One region of the Pelagibacterium nitratireducens genome, then DNA from elsewhere that is predicted to be linked to it. Evidence: predicted binding sites of a transcription regulator. Region 1 holds the regulator's gene; the other holds the start of a gene.
What was found. The regulator PhoB, encoded in region 1, activates phosphate uptake and scavenging genes when phosphate is short. The targets are predictions, from matches to a motif close to TGTCATNNANCTGTCAT.

Region 1 (10,283 bases):
AACGTGCAGCGCTATGCGCTCGACTGGCTGCCCATCGTCTTTTACATGCTGGCGCTTGCCGTCACCGATCGCGACATGCGCGGGCTGGCGCTGCTGGTGACTTTCGGGATCGGGCTTAACCTCATTACCATGGCGTTTCTGGCACTGGGATTGGCGGCGTAGTTCCTAAGTGGTCACGCTTCCGAACCGAAAAAGTGGAAACCACTTTTTCTGGAAGCGCTCCGGTGGGATCGGGCTTAACCTCATTACCATGGCGTTTCTGGCACTGGGATTGGCGGCGTAGCGTCTTGTCTGGTCGCGCTTTCGAACCGACAAGCGCTTATTCAGCCGCCCAGGCGCCGAACTGCGCATTGTGCAGGCGAGCGTAGGCGCCGGCCCTGGCGACCAGCGCTTCATGGGCGCCCTCTTCCACGATACGGCCATCGGCGACCACGGCGATGCGGTCCGCATTGCGGATGGTGGCCAGGCGGTGGGCGATGACCAGAGTGGTGCGGCCCTCCGAGAGTGCCGAAAGCGCGCGCTGGATCTGCATTTCTGTTTCGGTATCGAGCGCCGAGGTCGCCTCGTCGAGAATGAGGATCGGCGGGTTTTTCAGAAATATTCGCGCGATGGCGAGGCGCTGCTTCTGGCCGCCCGAGAGTTTGACCCCGCGCTCGCCGATCATGGTATCGAGCCCGTCGGGCAATTGGGCAATGACGCTATCGAACTGGGCGCTGCGGGCGGCGGCCATGATCTCCTCGTCGGTTGCACCCAGACGGCCATAAGCGATGTTGTCGCGGATCGAGGTGCCGAACATGAAAACGTCCTGCTGGACGATGCCGATCTGGCTGCGCAGGGAATCCTGGGTCATGTCGCGGATGTCGATGCCATCGATGGTGATGGCGCCGGAATCGATTTCGTAAAAGCGCGGCAGCAGTGAGCAGATCGTGGTCTTGCCCGCACCGGAGGGACCGACCAGGGCGATGGTTTGCCCGGCTTTAACGCCGAGGGTGATGTCGGCCAGGATCGGGCGGTTGTCCGAATAGGCGAAGTTGACCTTGTCGAAGACGATATCGCCCCTGAGATCGGAAACCCTTTTTGCGCTTGGGCTATCGACGATATCGGGTTCGGTATCGATCAGGTCGGTGAAGCGTTTGAAGCCGGCGATGCCTTTGGGATAGCTTTCGATGACCGAGATGATCTTGTCGATGGGACGAAACAGAACGGTGATGAGAAGCAGAAAGCCGACGAACTGGCCGTAGGTCATTTCGCCATACATGACGAGCGCGGTCCCGGCGAGCATGACCATCAACTGCACGAGGCTCTTGGCCATATAGGACATCGAGATCGACGCCGTCATGATCTTGTAGGCCTTGAGCTTGGTGGTGCGGTAGCTCTGATTGTCACCTTCAAACAGCTTGCGCTCATGGCGCTCATTGGCAAAGGCACGTACGGCACGGACCCCGCCGATCGATTCCTCGATGCGCTGGTTGAAATCGCCGACCCGGCCGTAAAGGTTCTTCCAGGTCATGGTCATGGCGCTTCCGTATTTGAAGATCAGGAAGGCGGCGACCGGGACGATGAACAGGGTGAGCGCGGCGAGCTTTAAATTCATCAGCGCCATGATGATGAAGGCACCGATAAAGGTCATGATGGCTATAAAGACGTCTTCGGGACCGTGATGGGCGATCTCACCGACCTCTTCGAGATCCTTGGTGACGTGGGTAATGAGGTGCCCGGTCTTCTTGTTGTCGAAATAGCGGAATGAGAGTTTGTGGAGGTGATCGAAGGCCTGACGGCGCATGTCGGTCTCGATGCCGATGCCAAGCGCGTGGCCCCAATAGTTGACCACCGAAAGCAGGCCCGCATTGAGGATATAGACGACCAGCAGACCAGCAGCGGCGGCAAGAATCCAGAACCAGTTCTGGCTGGGCAGCAATTGATCGACATAGAGCTGGACGACCACGGGGAAGCTCAATTCGAGCAGGCCGACGATGACCGCGCAGCCGAAATCGAGGAAAAACAGGCCCTTATAGGGCGCGTAATAGGAGAAAAATCGGCGCAGCATCGTCGGATCGCTTTCAATACCGCCCGGACCTAGCGCGCTTAAACCAGACTCGTCAAGTCAAGTTTTCTGCGTGGTCGGGAGCGGTCCGAAAACTGAGATATTTGTGGCCGAAGAAATTTGCAACAGCGCCGACGCCGATTGCCGTGCCGTGTGCAACCGCTTCAGGCAGCAAGCGCCATCCGATGGCCGGGAGCAAATGATCGAGCAGGGCCAGGGAAACCGCCATGACGACAACGGCGCCGAGCGCATTGACGATGAGAAAGAGCGTGGCCTGCAGCGCCATGGACTGGCGGGAATTGGGAAACACATAGGCGCGGTAGAGCGTGAACCCGGCGCTCATGCCAATGAGATAGGCCACGAACACGGCGGCGGGAAACGGCAGCACGAGCGAGAGCGGGAAACGCACCAGCCAGTTGATCGCCGCTGCAAGACCGCCAAGCAGCAGGAAGCGCACGACCTGGGGCAGCTTGAGGAAGGCCTGCGGGCTCATATGCCGATCCAGGCGAGAAAGAAGCCGAGCGCCAGACCGGCGGCGAGCATGAGGCTTTTGGGGTCTTTCATGGCAAAGGCGACGGGATCGTCGTTGAGTTCGCCGCGAAAGCTGAGCATCCAGATGCGGCCGATCCACAGGAACAGGGCGGCGGGCATGAGCCAGAGCCAGATCGAATCCGAATAGAAATCGGCGGCCAGGGCATCCTGGGTGAGATAGAGCACAAGGATGAGAACCGAGCCGATGCCGCTGGCCACGCCCATGGCCATGATGAAGGGCGCATCGGTTGTGAAATATCCGCGCCCACTGATCCGGCCCGATCCGCCATTGTCGGTCATGCGCTGCACCTCGGTGTTGCGCTTGGCGAAGGAAAGCGAGGCAAACAGGAACATGGAAAAGACAAGCAGCCAGGGCGAGGCCATGACACCGACGGCGACAATGCCCAATACGAGTCGCAAGGTGAACAGCACGGCCAGCGTGAAGGCATCGAGGATCGGCTTGCGTTTGATCCCCAGGGAATAGGCGACGGTGAGGGTCAGATAGGCGGCAAGCGTTGCGACAACCAGGGGATTGACCAGCGCGCCGAGCGCGAAGGCGGCAATCATGGCGACGGGCATGGCGGCCACGGCATTGGCGATGGATATGCGACCGGCCGCGAGCGGACGGTTGCGCTTGGACCAATGGCGGCGGTCGTCGGCGATGTCCCAGAGGTCGTTGAGGAGATATGTCGAGGAGGCGAGGATGCCCAGGGCGAGAAATGCCATGCCCGCGCTGGTCCATGCTGCGAGGTCGAGCATATGGCCACCCAGCATGAGCGGCACGAACACCAAGGCGTTCTTGGCCCATTGATGCAGGCGCGCCTCCTTGATCCAATCCCTGAGCCGTGTGGGACGCTTTATGGTGTGCTCGATATCGGTCAGGCGGGCGGCCGCGCGCTCCACGCCACCGGCGGTTTCGACAAGAACGCCGGCTTTCGCGACTTTCCAGACGGCAAGGTCGGTCTTGCTGTCGCCGGCATAGACGAAGCCATCGGGAAACATTTCGGCCAGCTTTTGAGCCTTTGTGGCGCCCTTGAGATTGGTGATGCCATCGGATGCGATGGTCTTATCGATAAAGGGGAAGCGGTGAGCGATGCGTATGGCCAGCAGGCTGTCTGCCGCTGTGGCCAGAATGATTTGACGGCCTTTTGCCTTTTCGGCCTCGGCGTAGGCGACAAGCTCGGCGTTGAGCGGGATGTCGTCGACCTCGAGGGTCACCTGGCTGGCCAGTTGCTGCTTGAGATGCGCCTTGCCCTTGAGGAGCCAGAGCACGAGGGAAAACAGGCCGAACGGGTTCTGCTTGAGATAGGCGAAAACCGTCTCGTGCAGCAGATCGGTGCGGATCAGGGTGTCGTCGAGATCGAGAACGAGCGGGAGAAGGCCCGATCGGGGTTTCCGGTCGGCACGGGTCTGTTTGACCGCAACAGCTGATTTGGGCATCGCACCTGCTCACTTTGCAAATTTCGCCCCGTTATCGCGGGCGCGAAGCTGTGGTGCAAAGAAAACAGCAAATAAGCGTTAATCAGGCGCGACGCGCAAATCAGTCAAATGCACGACAAAATTTACGCTTTATCGATCTGGCTTAATATGGTGCCAACAGGATCGATAAAATCGTACCTGTTTATCAAGCCTCTAGTTCGCCACGAATTTTTCGTCGAAGGCATAGCCCGCGCCGCGGACGGTGCGGATGGGGTCCTTGACCCGCCCCCGATTGATGGCCTTGCGCAGCCGGCCGACATGGACGTCCACGGTGCGCTCGTCGACATAGACATCGGTGCCCCAGACGCCATCGAGCAATTGCTCACGCGAATAGACGCGGCCGGGATTGCCCATGAGGTATTCGAGCAGGCGGTACTCTGTGGGGCCGAGATGGACTTCCTTGCCCGAGCGGCGGACGCGATGGGTGGTGCGGTCGAGTTCGATGTCGCCCGCCTTGAGGATAGCAGCGATCAACTGCGGGTTCGACCGGCGCAAAAGGGCGTTGATGCGGGCCATCAGCTCGGGAAGCGAAAAGGGTTTGACGACATAATCGTCGGCCCCGGTCGCCAGACCGCGCACCCGCTCTTCTTCCTCGCCGCGTGCGGTGAGCATGATGATCGGGATGCGGGCGGTATCGGTGCGGGCGCGGATGCGGCGGCAGATCTCGATGCCCGAAGTGCCCGGCAGCATCCAGTCGAGCAGGATGATATCGGGCGTGTTTTCGGCGATGCGCAGCATGGCCTCTTCGGCATCTTCGGCGGTTGCGACGGAAAAATCTTCCGCCTCGAGATTGTATCGCAGAAGTTCGACGAGATCGGCCTCGTCTTCGACAACAAGAACCTGAGGGATCATTGACTAGCCCTTGATCTGCTCACGCTTGAAATCCTCGACGTCCGACGTCAGTGACTGGCCGGTCGCAAGGAAATAGGCCTGCTCTGCTATGTTGGTCGAGTGATCGCCCACCCGCTCAAGATTTTTGCCGCAGAACAGGAGGTGCGTACACATGGTGATATTACGCGGATCTTCCATCATGTAGGTGAGGAGTTCGCGGAACAGGGAAACATAGAGCGCATCGACGTCGGTATCGCGCTCGACCACATCGACCGCCATGTCCTTGTCGCGGGCGGCAAAGGCATCGAGGGCCAGCTTGACCTGGCGCTGGACGAGTTCGCCCATGTGGCGCAGTCCGTTCTTGAACTGGCTCGACATGCCGATGCCTTCGAACTGGGTGGAGCGACGGGCCGTCGACTTGGCCATGTCGCCGATGCGTTCGAGATCGTTGGCGACGTGAATGGAAGCGATGACAAGGCGCAGGTCCTGCGCCATGGGCTGGCGCCGGGCGATGATCGAGACCGCCATCTCGTCGATCTGGGCCTGCATGGCGTCGACCTTCTTGTCGGCGGCCACAGTGGCCAGCGCAAGGTCGGCATCGGAGCGGATCAGGGCGTCGGTGGCGTTGGAAATCGCCTTTTCGACAAACCCGCCCATTTCCGAGATCGAACGGGCCAACTCGATCAGTTCATCTTCGTAGGAGCTAACGATATGTTCGCTTGAATTGGGCATGACGTGGGTCTCCTACCCGATGCGGCCGGTGATGTAATCCTGGGTGCGCTTTTCCCTGGGATTGGTGAAGATGGATTCGGTCGGACCTTCCTCGATCAGCTTGCCCAGGTGGAAGAACGCGGTCTTTTGCGAGACGCGCGCGGCCTGCTGCATGGAGTGGGTGACGATAACAATGGTGTAATTGGCACGCAATTCGTCGATCAGCTCCTCGATGATCGCGGTTGCGATCGGATCGAGTGCCGAGCAGGGCTCGTCCATGAGGATGACTTCGGGACCGACCGCTATGGCGCGCGCGATGCACAGGCGCTGCTGCTGGCCACCCGACAGGCCGGTGCCGGGCGAATGCAGCCGGTCCTTGACCTCTTCGAACAGCCCCGCCTTTTGCAGCGAAGTCACGACGATTTCTTCAAGATCGGACTTGTTGCGGGCCAGTCCGTGGATCTTGGGGCCATAGGCAACGTTTTCAAATATCGATTTGGGGAACGGATTGGGCTTTTGGAACACCATACCGATCCGGGCGCGCAGTTCGACCACGTCGAGGCTGGCGTCGTAAAGATTGTCGCCGTCGAGAGCGACGGTGCCGGTGACCCGGCAGCCCTCGATGGTATCGTTCATACGATTGATGCAGCGCAGGAATGTGGATTTGCCGCACCCCGAAGGGCCGATAAAGGCGCTGACAGCCTTTTCGGGGATATCGATCGAAACGTCGAACAGCGCCTGTTTTTCATTGTAGAAGACCGAAACGTCTTCCGCCTTGAGGCGCGCGGGGTGCCCGGTATCGTCGGGCGTGCGGACTGTCTGGAAGCCGGCCTCGCCAGCTGTCGTGTTGCTCTGGTTCATCGGAGGCATTGCACTCCTGTCCATTGTGGTTCCGATTGTCATTTGCGGCGCTCCAATCGTGTGCGCAGGAAGATGGCGATGGCATTCAACAGGATCATCATGCCCAAAAGGACCATAATGGCAGCCGATGTCCGCGCCTCAAAGAAGTTCCGGTTTTCGTTGCCCTGCCAGAGATAGATCTGAACCGGCAGAGCCGTCGCCGAATCCAGCGGATTGGCGGGAATGTTGGCGATGAACGCGCTCATGCCGATCAGCAGCAGAGGTGCCGTCTCGCCAAGGGCCTGGGCTACACCGATGATGGTGGCGGTCAGAATGCCGGGGAACGTCAGCGGCAGAACATGGTGGAACACGGTCTGGTTGCGCGAGGCACCAAGCCCGAGCGCCGCCTGACGGAGCGAGGGCGAAACAGCGCGCAATGACGAGCGGGTCGCAATGATGATGGTGGGCAGGGTCATCAGGGTCAGCACAAGGCCGCCAACCAGCGGTGCCGAGCGCGGCAGGCCAAGATAGTTGATGAACACAGCCGCGCCGAGCAGACCGAAGACGATGGAGGGCACGGCCGCGAGATTGTTGATGTTGACTTCGATGAGGTCGGTCCAGCGGTTCTTGGGCGCGAACTCCTCAAGATAGACCGCGCTGGCAACGCCGAGCGGAACGGCCAGCACGATCACCACCATCATCATGTAGAGTGAACCCATGAACGCGCCGGCCAGACCAGCCGAAGCAGGAGCGGAGCGGCTATCGACATTGGTAAAGATGTGCCAGGCGAAATCGAAGCTTATGGCACCCTCTTCCAGGAGCCGATCGGCAAGCTGGCGTGTCTGGGGAGAAAGCTGCTGGCGCTCGTCAGCCAGCGAACGGTCGATGGTGCCCTTGAGCCAGTTGTCGGTGTTGGCGGAGGCCAGTATTGTCACCGGCACGGTCTGCCCGAGCACGTCGGGATTGGCGAAATAGCGATCGCGCAGCTGGAAGCGAGCGGCCGATGTTACGAGTTCGAGAACATCGCGGCTTTCGATTTCCAGATCGGGCACGGCGGTGCGGACAGCGGTTTCGACGATGGCGTTCCAGTTGGACAAAGTAACGTCGCGCTGCCACTGAACCATCGCCGCGCGATAATCGGCATCGGACGCACTGTCCGAACGGTCTGGCTGGGGACCGCCTTCAACCAGCTCGGGATCGAAATAGGCTTCGACATGCAGCGTTGACTGCCAGAAGGACGGCAGGCCCTTGGAGATGATCATCCCGAACAGGATGGCAACGAAGCCCAGCGCAGCGGCAATCGACAGGATGCCGGCCCAGCGAAACATGGTTTCATTGCGATGGCGCCGCGCAAGACTCTTGCGAACGCGTTCGCGCTTGGCATCGCTGGATTCGGGGCTGGAGAGCAATGTGTCGACCATGGCTATTCGTATTGCTCCCTGAACTTGCGGACGATGTAGAGTGCCAGGACATTCAGCAGCAGGGTCATGACAAAGAGTGTCAGGCCAAGCGCGAAGGCCACGAGAGATTGAGGGCTGGTGAAATCGGCATCGCCGGTGAGCTGATTGACGATGCTTACGGTCACGGTGGAGGTGGGCTCGGCCGGATTGAAGCGCAGCACGGGGCTGTTGCCGGCGGCCAGCACCACGATCATGGTCTCGCCGATGGCCCGGCTGACGGCGAGCAGGATGGCGCCCACAACGCCGGGCAAAGCAGCCGGCAGCAGAACCTTGCGGATGGTTTCCGATTGCGTCGCGCCCAGCCCGAGCGAACCGTCGCGCATGGTGCGGGGAACCTGGGCGATGATGTCGTCACTGAGCGAAGAGATGAAGGGGATGATCATGATTCCCATGACCACGCCTGCCGTCAGCGCACTTGTCGCCCTGATGTCCACACCGATCATGTTGCCCAGGCCGGCAAAGAACGGCCCCACGGTAACCAGGGCGAAAAAGCCGTAAACGATGGTGGGAATGCCGGCCAGCACCTCGATGATGGGCTTGACCACATTGCGCACATTGGGGGGCGCGTACTGGGAGAGATAGATGGCCGACATCAAGCCAATCGGCACGGCAACCAGCATGGCGATGAGGCTGATCATGACAGTGCCCCAGAGCAGCGGCAGCAGGCCATATTCGCCAGCCGATCCGGTGCCCGAGCTCTGGAACCGGGGGTTCCAGGTGGTGCCGAAGAAGAAGTCGAGCGGGTTGATGAAGGAGAAAAACCGCAGGGCGTCGGCAAGCAGCGAAAGCACGATACCGATCGTGGTCAGCACCGCGACGGTGGAGCAGGCAATAAGGCCGATACGGACAGCGATTTCGACTTCGGTTCGGGCCCGCAGCCGCAAGCCGATGCGCCGCTGAGCAAAAAAGAGCCCGCCGGCGCCAAGCGCCGCGGCTGCGCCGATCACGGCAAGGAACGAAACGAGCTGGAAGGTCTCAAAGGCCTGGGCGGCAGCCAATTCCTCGGGCGCGGGCTCACCGACCACGCCAAATCCGTTGGCGATGGCCTGGACACGGTTGATGACGGCCTGCACCTGGACCTGGGTAAGCTGCGCCGTTTCGGGCGGCAGTTGTGCGAGAATGAAGCTGCGCGTGACCGTTTCGCTGAACAGCGCCCACAGGCCGAGCACGATGATTGCCGGAAGCAGGGCGAAAAGGGCGGCGAGAACGCCGTGATAGATGGGGCGCGAATGCAGGCGCTCGGCGCCTCCGCTGGCAAGCCTGCGGCTGCGCGACCAGCCGATCTGATAAGAGAGCGTGAGAAGAACCAACAAAAGTGCGGCGATAACGAGAGCGTTCACGGCGAACTGGTCCTTCCAGATGGGCCGGGGCCTGGGACCCGGCGCGGACTGTAATTTTATATGGAGGACCCCGGAATGCCCGGGATCCTCCGATCTTGCAAGTGCCGATTACTGCGGCTGATACTGGTCGCCATTGTTGAAGGCATCGAGCTGTTCTGCAAGGAACTCGCTCGAAGCAGGAACCAGACCAGCGCCTTCAAGCGTGCCACCGGCACCGGCCATCTGGTCGGACAGGAAGAAGGCAACGTAGTCTTCGATGCCAGGGATCACGCCGACATGAGCGCCCTTGACGTAGAACTGCAGCGGGCGCGAGATCGGGTATTCGCCCGAAGCGATGGTGTCGAGCGAAGGTTCGACGCCGGAAACGGTTGCAACCTTGAGGGTGTCGCGGTTCTGGTCGTAGAAGGAGAGACCGAAGACGCCGATTGCTTCGGGGTTCGACTGCAGGCGGGCAAGGGTTTCGGTGTAGTCACCGGCGATCTCGACCACCACGTCCTGACGCGGGGTCAGGCAAGCAGCTTCCATGGCATCTTCTTCCATTTCAGGAAGACCGGCGGCTTCACAGCCAGCTTCGAGAACGCGAACGTCGAAGACTTCGCGCGTGCCGTGGTTGGTGCCGGGAATGGCGATGAAGATGTCCTGGTCGGGAAGCGAAGAGTCGATTTCGGACCAGTTGGTGTAGGGGTTGTCGACCATTTCGCCATCGACCGGAACCTGAGCGGCAATGGCCTGATAGAGATGGACGGGTTCGAGAGCGAAATCGCCCTGGTCGATACCAGTGGCGAACACGATGCCGTCAAAGCCGAAGATCACTTCGCGAACGTCTTCGACGCCGTTGGCAACGCAGCCTTCAAGCTCGCTGGCGCTCATCTTGGACGAGGAGTTGGCGATGTCGAGGGTCGCTTCACCGACGCCTTCGCAAAGCTGACGCTTGCCGCCGCCCGAGCCGCCGCCGGCAACGTTGGGCGTGTTGTAATCGGGGAATGCGTTACCGAATTCCTCGGCAACGATCGAGGAGAACGGCAGAACGGTCGACGAGCCGGCGAT
Region 2 (10,283 bases), 1.8 Mb from region 1:
GTTGAGACCGGTCAGGCCGGTTTCGAGCGAGCGCAGGGCCTTTTGCAGCGATTCCGAGAAGGTGCGGCCAATGGCCATGGCTTCGCCGACCGACTTCATCGATGTGGTCAGGCGGTTGTCGGCGCCGGGGAATTTTTCAAAGGCGAAACGCGGGATCTTGGTGACGACATAGTCGATTGTCGGCTCGAACGAGGCCGGCGTGGCGCCGCCGGTGATGTCGTTTTCGAGTTCATCGAGCGTGTAGCCGACAGCGAGGCGCGCGGCGACCTTGGCGATGGGAAAGCCGGTGGCCTTGGATGCCAGCGCCGAGGAGCGCGACACGCGGGGGTTCATTTCGATGACGATCAGGCGGCCATCGGCCGGATTGACGGCGAACTGAACGTTCGAGCCGCCGGTTTCCACACCGATCTCGCGCAGCACCGCCAGCGAGGCGTCGCGCATGATCTGGTATTCCTTGTCGGTCAGCGTCAGGGCCGGGGCGACGGTAATGGAATCGCCGGTATGGACGCCCATGGGATCGATGTTTTCAATCGAGCACACGATGATACAGTTGTCCTTTTTGTCGCGGACAACTTCCATCTCGTATTCTTTCCAGCCGAGGACGGATTCCTCGATCAGGACTTCGTTGGTGGGCGAGGCGTCGATGCCGCTTTCGCAGATGGCGAGGTATTCCTCGCGGTTGTAGGCGATGCCGCCGCCCGTGCCGCCAAGCGTGAAGGAAGGGCGGATGATGGCGGGCAGGCCGATATCTTCGAGGGCCTGCAGGGATTCGATCGTGTTGTGGGCGAGGCGCGAGCGGGGGGTATCAAGCCCGATCTTGGTCATCGCGTCGCGGAACAGCTCGCGATCCTCGGCCTTGTCTATGGCTTCGGCGTTGGCGCCGATCATTTCGACGCCGAATTTTTCAAGCACGCCCATCTTGTTGAGCGAGAGGGCGCAGTTGAGCGCGGTCTGGCCGCCCATGGTGGGGAGCAGCGCGTCGGGGCGTTCCTTTTCGATGATCTTGGCAACGACTTCGGGGGTGATGGGCTCCATATAGGTGGCATCGGCGATGTCGGGATCGGTCATGATCGTCGCCGGATTGGAGTTCACCAATATGATGCGATAGCCTTCTTCGCGCAGCGCCTTGCAAGCCTGAGTTCCCGAGTAGTCGAACTCGCAGGCCTGGCCGATAATGATCGGTCCAGCCCCGATGATGAGGATGGATTTGATGTCTGTGCGTTTGGGCATGTGATACTTCTCGTACGGCAAGCGCGCGGCAGAAAAGCTGTCGCGCGTCGGACGGGGTATGGATTCTGTTGGCTAAGCGGTCTCCTTAGAGCAACCTTGTTCCGATTTCCAGCGTTAAGGAGCGGATTCTTTTACTCCTGATTGCCGCAGGGCGATTTTGCACGCGATCGGGGTGGCACAAACGGGCCATCGCGTTACACTGCCACCGACCCTCCCAACGCCGTGAGTTCGATTGCGGCGCATCATTTTCATATCGAAGCAAGGAGCGCCGCCATGACGCAGCAGAGCTTTATCGAACTTTCCGATGGCAACACGATTCCACAGGTCGGGCTGGGAACCTGGAAGCTTGACGGCGCGAACATGCAGAGTGTGGTGGAAGCGGCCATTGGCGCGGGGTATCGCCATTTCGATACGGCCTATGCCTATCGCAACGAAGCGGCGCTGGGTGCCGCACTCAAGGCGTCCGGCGTTGGCGCGGACGAAGTGTTCATCACCAGCAAGCTGCCGAGCGGGCGGCACGGGTACGACTCGACGCTCAAGACCTTCGATGAAACCATGGTCAATCTGGGGGTCGATGTGCTCGACCTCTATCTGATCCACTGGCCGATGCCCAAGACCGGCAATTTCGTCGATACGTTCAAGGCGTTCATCAAGCTCAAGGAGGACGGCCGGATCAGATCGATCGGGGTGTCCAACTTCCATCAGGCCCATCTGGAAAAGCTGATTGCCGAGACCGGTGTGACGCCTGTCGTCAACCAGATCGAGCTTTCGCCCGCATTCCAGCAAAAAGAGCTCCGGGCCTTTAACGAAGGGCTGGGAATCAAGACCGAAAGCTGGAGCCCGCTGGGCCGGGGCGATGTTCTGGAAAGCTCCATGATAAAGCAGATCGCACAAAAGCATGGCAAAACGCCCGGTCAGATCACCATTCGCTGGCATGTCCAGAACGGGCTGATCGTCATTCCGAAATCGGCCAATCCGCAGCGGATTGCAGAAAATTTCGCCGTGTTCGATTTCGAGCTCGACGCCGAGGATATGGCAAAGATCGAAGGGCTCGACAGCGCGGACGGCCGGACGGGGGTCAATCCCGACGGGGCCGAATTCCTGCAGGTCTGATCCTGTTCAGATATAAAGCTTGAAACCTTCGTGGCTTCTGGAAAAGCCGAGGCGCTCGTAAAAGCGATGCGCGTCGGCTCTTTTCTTGTTGGAGGTGAGTTGCACCATCGTGCAGCCCCGTTCCTTTGCCTTTTGGACGGCCCAAGCCATCATCTTTTCCCCGATCCGCCTGTTGCGGTGATCGGGGGACACGTGAACGCCCTCGATGGTACAGCGCCAGCCGCCGCGGCGGAAAATGCCCGGGGTAAATGTGAGCTGGAAGGTTCCCACCGCCGCAGCGTCGAATTCGGCGATCAACAAGAGCTGGTTGGGGTCCGCAGCGATGGCCTCAAAGGCCGCCAGATAGTCCGGACCGTGCGCATCGGCGGGGTCGTCGATGCGGTCCAGCACCGTATCGTGGGCGATCAGGCCGACGATGAAAGGCAAGTCGTCGGTCGTGGCGTTGCGAATGGCGAGGTCGGACATGAGGCATCTCCCGGATAAGGCGCCCATGTTTCATGATTCGGATCAGCGGGGCAGCTTGCGTGTTGAACGCTATGTTAACCCTAATGGATGATTACTGCGGGCTACACAGGGCGTTGTTGTTCTGCGTTTTTGGGGGTTTTTATGAAAAAGACGGTATCCATATTCACGCTCGCCTGTGGGCTGCTGCTGACCAGCGCCATTCAGGCGGCCGACGTGATCTATCCAGAGTATGATTTGCCCGTTGCGCCTGTTGCGGGCGGGTTCGATTGGGACGGGTTTTATGCCGGCGTTGGCGTTTCGGGCTCTGTGTGGGGCGGTGGTGCGCGGAGCATTGGTGGCGCTCTGTCGGTTGGCGGCAATGCGACGTTCGACAATTTCCTGGTCGGCATCGAGGGCTCGGCCCATTACGGCTATTCCAACGCCACCAACGACTGGGGCTATGTGCTGGGACTTGAAGGCCGAGCCGGCTATCTGGTGGCGCCAGAGGTTCTGGTTTACCTCTCGGGTGGTGCGGCCTATCTCGATCCGGCGCCGTCCGACTGGTACGCGACGGCGGGTGGCGGTGTGGAGTTTGCCGTTACAGACCAGATGTCGGTCGATGTGCAGTACCGCTATCTTTGGGCAACCGGAAGTTCGGCCAATTCAATCGGCGTTTCCGCTCTCTGGCACTTTTAGTCCGGTTGGCTTCAGCCGTTTGCGATTTCGAGTATGAGCGCCCTTTCGGGGCGCTCTTTTTTGTTTTGGATCAGCGGGGCAGCTTGCCGATGCCCATGCGGGAAAGAAGGCCGTCTCGGCGGATGAAATGGTGGTAGAGCGCGGCGCCGATATGGATGGCCAGCAGCGCCATGAACAGCCGCGCCAGCACCCCGTGGATATCGCGGGGGGCGATGTCGTCGAGATCGGGAATGGGCGCGCCCGTTGCAAGGGCCGGAATGACGCCGCCGATGATGTTGGTGGCAATGCCGGTCGATGCCAGAAGGATGATGAACACGTAGGCCAGCACATGCACCGTGGCGGCAATACGCGACTGGAGGGGCGGGATGCCGGCCAGTTCGTCCGGACGCCGGTCGGCGAAGACCCACCAGAAAATGCGAAATATGGTCAGCGCCAGTACGGTCAGGCCCAGTGCGATATGGGGGATCAGGAGGGCGCGCTTTGTGGCATCGGTATCGGCGTCCGCCGCGTTGAGGCCCAGAACGATAAGCGCCAGGACCAACAATGCGGTCACCCAGTGAACGACGATGGCGATTGTTCCGTAGCGGTCGGGTGTGCTCTTGAGGCTCATGATCGCACCTTGTGGCTGAGCGATTGAGGGGGTATATAGCATGCTATGATTATTAAATAGCATGCTATGGATACCGATGCAACGCCGTGATTCCGAAGGCTATCTGACAAATCGTGCGGCAAGGCTGTTCATGCAGGCCATGACGCGGGCCATCCGGCCGCACGGGCTGGCGAGTGCCTATGTGCCGGTGCTGTACGCGCTGAGCGAGATGCCGGAAATGACGCAGGCCGAGCTCACCGATTTTGCCGGGATCGAGCAGCCCACCATGGCGGCGACGCTCGGCCGCATGGATCGCGACGGGCTTTTGACCCGGCGCCCCGATCCGCAGGACAGGCGTAAATTGCTGATCGGGCTGAGCACTTCCGGACGTGAGAAAGTTGCCGCCATGATGGAAGCCGTCGTGCGGATCAACGGGTGTGCGGCGACGGGACTGGACGCGCAGGAACGCAAGCGGCACCGCGAACGCCTGAAAACGATGATCGGCAATCTCGAGATCCTGCTCGCTGAGGAAAAAGAATAACGATGTGCCTCTGGCCCGTCGGCCAAACACTCCTTCCCGTCGGAACCAATGGTCCCGCCTTTCCGTTTCGATGCCACAACAGACTGTGAGGACGGAAAATGGTCGAACGCGAACGCGAAACGGTTGTGGTCAATTCCGGTGGTGGGGGCGGCGGAATGATCTTTGCGGTGATCGTCGCGCTGGTCGTGGTCATCGGCGTCATCTATTTCGTCAACGTCAATTCCGGTGGCGAGGGCGGAACGGTTTCCGTCGATGTTCCGGCGGTGGACGTCACGCAATAATGGCCGGGACGGGCGTCATCGAACGGCTGATCCTGGAGGATGACGGGCGTTTTCCCAACAGCACGCTTGCCGTTCTGGTCTATCGCGCCGCGATCGAACAGGGGTCCTCCGCCGAGGCATTCAAAACCCTGTTGTCGCGAAATGGGTGGCCGGCCCAATGGGTCGGCTCGATCTTTCAATATCATCACTATCACTCGACCGCGCACGAGGCGCTCGGCGTCGCCAGCGGCAGCGCGCAAATCGCTCTGGGCGGCCCGCGCGGTGTTACTGTGAGCGTGAGCGAAGGCGATGCGGTGGTGATCCCGGCCGGGGTCGCACACAAGCTCGAAAGCGCCAGCACCGATTTTGCGGTCGTTGGAGCATACCCGCCGGGTCAGGATTGGGATATCCTTACCGGCGAGCACGGTGAGCGCGAGACAGCGCTTGCCAATATCTCGAATGTTCCGGCGCCCCGAACCGATCCGGTGCAAGGTGAAACCGGACCATTGCTTGAGGCGTGGAGCGAGGAATAATCCATGAAATGGCGGGGGCGTAAGCGATCGTCCAATATCGAGGATCGACGCGGCGCGAGTGGTGGCCTGTTCCGCCGTTCGTCGGGTATGGGCGGATCGGGGTTCCGCATTCCCACGGGCGGCCGATCCGGTGGCATGGGGATCGGGTTCATCGTCCTCATTCTCATCGTCGGGGTCGCGCTCGGCATCAATCCGATGTCGCTGCTCGATGGCAGTCTGGGGACGGGAACCAGCGGTTCGGGTTCGGTCTCGCGGCCGCTGCCCGAGGCGGGGGAGGATGATCTTGCCGATTTCGTCGCGGTGGTCGTTCAGGACACCGAGGATTTGTGGACCGAGGTGTTCATCGAAAACGGCATGACCTACGAGCCGGCCACCGTGGTGCTGTTTACCGACACCGACCAATCAGCCTGCGGGCTGGCCGACGCGCGCACCGGACCGTTCTATTGTCCGGGGGACCAGAACGTTTATATCGACCTCTCGTTCTATGAAACGCTGCGCAGCCAGTTCGGCGCGCCGGGGGATTTCGCGCAGGCCTATGTGATCGCCCACGAGATCGGGCATCACGTGCAGAACCTGGTGGGGGTGCTGCCGGAATATGCGCAGGCCATACAATCGATGAGTGAAGAAGAGGCCAACTCCTATTCGGTGCGGATCGAGTTGCAGGCCGATTGTTATGCCGGCATCTGGGCGAGCTATGTGGGCGAAGAAAACCTGCTCGAGAACGGGGATATCGCGGAAGCGATCAATGCGGCCGAGCAGATCGGGGATGACGCCATCCAGCGCCGGACGCAGGGTGCGGTCGTTCCCAAGACGTTCACGCACGGCACCTCGGCCCAGCGCCAGGACTGGTTCGAGCGCGGATATTCATCGGGCAATGTGGGGGAATGCGACACGTTTTCGGGCGCTATCTGAAAACCGCACCTGATCCGAAAAGTGAAGGGCCTCAAGTTCTGATTCAACTTGAGGCCCGCCTTTCATGTTGAGTCCGGAACGCGGGCCAAGCCCCTGTTCCAGAATCGCTTTCCCTTAGAGCGTTATGCGATAGACGCCGAAGCCCGCTTCGCTGGTTTCGCCGGTCGGCTCGATGGTGACTGCGGTGACATCGGCCAGGTGCTGTTCGGCGGCGGGGCCGGTTTCAAACAACACGGTGGTGTCGCCCAATTCGGCCAGCGACCAGTTGCTGTCGGCGGCCGGATCGATGGTGCCCTGTTCGACGATGTAGCGCACGATCAGGTCGCGGTTGGTGTCGGGTCCCATGAAGATGATCTTGTCGGGGCCGACGCCGGGGAAGCCACCACCACCGCCAGCGCGGTAGTTGTTGGTTGCGACAACGAACCGGGCCTCGGGATCGATGGGTTCGCCGTCATACATCAGATCGACGATGCGCTCGGCCTCGGGGTTTTCCAGAGCGCCGCCATCGGCGGCATATTTGGACGGCTGGGAGACGTCGATCTTGTAGGTCACGCCGTCGATCACGTCGAAATTGTAGGACGGGAAGGACGGATTGATGAGCGTGGCATCGCTCGAACCGGGTTCGACCTGATTGAAGATACCGGCCGAGCGTTCGAGCCATTCCTTGACGTCGGCGCCGGTCAGCAGCACTGCCTGGATGGTGTTGGGATAGAGATAGAGATCGGCAACGTTGCGGATGGCAACCGGGCCGACCGGGACATCGGTATAGTATTCCGGGCCGCCGCGACCACCGGCCTTGAAGGGGGCTGCCGCCGAGATGATCGGAATGCCTTCCCATTCGGTACCGGCCATCATCTGCTCGAGATAGGCCTTCTGGGCGATGTTAACGATCTGGACCGAGGGATCGTCGGCCACCAGCGCGAAATAGGAATGCAGCGGTGCAGCGGTTTCGCCGACCGGGCGGCGGACATAATCCAGCGTTGCCTGGTGTTCTTCATCGACCGCCTCGGTGACGGTGTCTTCGGATTCGACGGTCGGGGTAACCGCTCCATCGACACGCTCATAGATGGGGCGCGCTTCGGAGGTGTGGGACAGGACCGACCAGGTGCCTGCATCGTCGACTTCGAGCAGCAGGTCGACAAGGCCCATATGGCTGCCCCAGAAACCGGCCATGACGGCGGGCGTGCCGTTGAGCGTGCCGGCTTCGATATCGACGCCTTCGATGCCTTCATAGTCAGGGCCGGGGAAGACGAGGTGCTGGTGGCCGGCGAGGATCACATCGATGCCCTCGATCGCGCCGAGCTGGAGCGAAACGTTTTCCATCATCGGGGAGGCTTGGCCACCCTCGATGCCGCCGTGGTTCATGGCGACGATGATATCGGCACCTTCTTCGCGCATGATGGGCACGTAGTGCTCTGCGGTTTCGATGATGTCGCGCGGGGCGACCTTGCCGGACAGATGCGCGGAATCCCAGGTCATGATCTGGGGCGGGACGAAGCCGATCAGGCCGATACGGATTGTGCGGGTTTCGCCAGCGCCGTCGGTCAGTTCCTTTTCGACGATCACATAGGGTTCAAACAGCGTGTCGTCATCGGCAATGTTGTCGGGAAGGGTCTCGCCGCGCACGATATTGGCGAGGACGACGGGAAATTGCGCACCGGCAATGGCGGCTTCAAGAAATTCGAGGCCATAGTTGAATTCGTGGTTGCCGATGGTGCCCGCGTCATAGCCCAGTGCGTTCATGGCCGCGATGGTGGGATGGATATCCTCGTCGTCCACACCGCGCTCGTAAGCGACATAGTCGCCCATGGGGCTGCCCTGGAGCATGTCGCCATTGTCGAGCAGGATGGCATTGCCGGCCTCGGCGCGGATGTTTTCGATGATCGAGGCGGTTCGCGCCATGCCGAGGGTGTTGTCCTCGCGGTCCGCATAATAGTCGTAGGGCAGCAGGTTGACGTGAATGTCGGTGGTTTCGAGGATGCGCAGATGGGCCTGATTGGCCTGCGCCATTGCTGCAAAGGGATGCATGACGATAGCGGCTGCGCCGACCGAAGCCGTGCCCGCAAGAAAGGCGCGGCGGCTGATTGAAAGGTTATGATGCATGATGTCCCTCCGAAAGGACGCTGGGGTTTGTTGAATCACCAAGAATGATGCGAGGCGCTCGTCTCCCCATTGCCGCAGTTTTCTGACGGCCCGATGACGGACGCGTGAATAACGTCCTCCTTTTTTATCGTTTGGTCAAATTATGACAGCGCACTCTGTGGAAATTTCCACTGGGCTGCTGACACCGTGTGTCACGGCCTCGCGCTAAATTCGCCTGAACACCAAGCGGAGAACATCAATGAGCGTGAAAACCTACCATGGCAGTTGCCAGTGCGGAGCGGTGCGGTTCGAGGCCGAAATCGACCTCTCCGAGGGCACGGGGAAGTGCAATTGCACGAGCTGCAGGAAGCGGCGGTGGTGGAGTGCGAGCGTCAAACCGGAAGCGTTCCGGGCATTACAGGGCGAAGAGACGATGGTTCCCAATCGCATGGGAACGGCGATGTTCTGCCCCGGGTGCGGGGTCACGCCGTTCGGGCGGGTTGCCAAGGCGGAATGGAACGATGGAGAGAGCGTTTCGATCAACGTCGCGTGTCTGGACGACGCACCGCCGGACGAACTGATCGCCGCGCCGGTCACCTATTATGACGGACTGAACGACAATTGGTGGGCGGTGCCGAGCGAAACCCGGCACCTATGAAAACTATTCGGCGAGCACTTCCATACCCTTCTGTTCGCGCACCAGGTTGATGAAGCGCTTGAACAGGTAATGGGCGTCGTGGGGGCCGGGGGAAGCCTCGGGGTGGTACTGGACCGAAAAGATCGGCTTGCCTTCCACGGCGAGACCGGCGTTCGATCCATCGAACAGCGAAGTGTGGGTTTCGACGATCCCGGCGGGCAGGCTGTCGCGGTCGACGGCAAAGCCGTGGTTCATCGAGGTGATCTCGACCTTGCCGGTGGTCAGGTCCTTGACCGGATGATTGGCGCCATGGTGGCCCTGATGCATCTTTTGGGTCTTGCCGCCGAGGGCGAGGCCCAAAAGCTGATGGCCGAGGCAGATGCCGAAAACGGGCTTGCCGGACTCGATGATTTTTTTGATGGTGGGCACCGCATATTCACCTGTGGCCGAGGGATCTCCAGGGCCGTTGGACAAAAATATGCCATCAGGATTGTGGGCCATGATGTCTTCAATAGTGGCGGTGGCCGGAACGACAGTCACGCGGGCACCCTGATCGGCGATGCAACGCAGGATGTTGCGCTTGGCACCGTAGTCGATGGCCACGACATGGAAATCGGGGTTTTCGACGCGACCATAGCCTTCACCCAGCCGCCAGCGGGTTTCGTCCCATTTATAGGTCTGGGTGGTCGAGACGTCCTTGGCGAGGTCGAGACCTTCGAGGCCCGGGAACTGGTCGAGTTCGACCTTGAGGGCGGCGTCGTTGAAATTGCCGTCCGGCGCATGGGCGATCACGGCATCGGCCATGCCCTTTTCCCGGATCAGGGCGGTCAGGGCGCGGGTGTCGAGCCCGGCGATGCCGATGATGCCGCGCTTCTTGAGCCAGGCGTCGAGCCGTTCGGCGGCGCGGTAGTTGGACGGGCTGGTGACGTCGGCCTTGATGACGGCGCCGCGGATGCCCGAGGCTGCGGCCATGTTGACGGTCTCGATGTCTTCGTCATTGGCGCCGACATTGCCGATATGGGGGAAGGTGAAGGTGATGATCTGGCCGGCATAGGAGGGATCGGTCAGAATTTCCTGGTATCCGGTCATGGCGGTGTTGAAGCACACTTCGCCGACGGCCGTGCCCACAGCGCCGATGCCCTGGCCCTCAAGGCGCGTTCCATCGCGCAGGATGAGGACTGCGGTGGGGGCGGATTCTTTCCAACCGGACACGGGGCTTCTCCATTTTTCGTACATCAGGTCAGGC

Region 2: the regulator PhoB is predicted to act here: its motif matches at 8,504-8,520, upstream of V6617_RS06130 (bifunctional 2',3'-cyclic-nucleotide 2'-phosphodiesterase/3'-nucleotidase).

What each region holds. Positions count from the first base shown of each region.
Region 1 is NZ_CP146275.1:3,038,713-3,048,995, forward strand. It holds gene V6617_RS14990 (hypothetical protein) at 1-162, shown strand, start outside; gene V6617_RS14995 (ABC transporter ATP-binding protein) at 320-2,047, opposite strand; gene V6617_RS15000 (GtrA family protein) at 2,100-2,537, opposite strand; gene V6617_RS15005 (UbiA family prenyltransferase) at 2,534-4,015, opposite strand; gene phoB (phosphate regulon transcriptional regulator PhoB) at 4,208-4,906, opposite strand; gene phoU (phosphate signaling complex protein PhoU) at 4,910-5,617, opposite strand; gene pstB (phosphate ABC transporter ATP-binding protein PstB) at 5,630-6,499, opposite strand; gene pstA (phosphate ABC transporter permease PstA) at 6,496-7,857, opposite strand; gene pstC (phosphate ABC transporter permease subunit PstC) at 7,860-9,236, opposite strand; gene V6617_RS15035 (PstS family phosphate ABC transporter substrate-binding protein) at 9,345-10,283, opposite strand, start outside.
Region 2 is NZ_CP146275.1:1,208,896-1,219,178, forward strand. It holds gene carB (carbamoyl-phosphate synthase large subunit) at 1-1,230, opposite strand, end outside; gene V6617_RS06090 (aldo/keto reductase) at 1,504-2,343, shown strand; gene V6617_RS06095 (GNAT family N-acetyltransferase) at 2,350-2,808, opposite strand; gene V6617_RS06100 (outer membrane protein) at 2,950-3,483, shown strand; gene V6617_RS06105 (cytochrome b) at 3,554-4,093, opposite strand; gene V6617_RS06110 (MarR family winged helix-turn-helix transcriptional regulator) at 4,170-4,613, shown strand; gene V6617_RS06115 (hypothetical protein) at 4,712-4,894, shown strand; gene V6617_RS06120 (cupin domain-containing protein) at 4,894-5,406, shown strand; gene V6617_RS06125 (KPN_02809 family neutral zinc metallopeptidase) at 5,410-6,318, shown strand; gene V6617_RS06130 (bifunctional 2',3'-cyclic-nucleotide 2'-phosphodiesterase/3'-nucleotidase) at 6,433-8,421, opposite strand; gene V6617_RS06135 (GFA family protein) at 8,660-9,058, shown strand; gene carA (glutamine-hydrolyzing carbamoyl-phosphate synthase small subunit) at 9,062-10,273, opposite strand.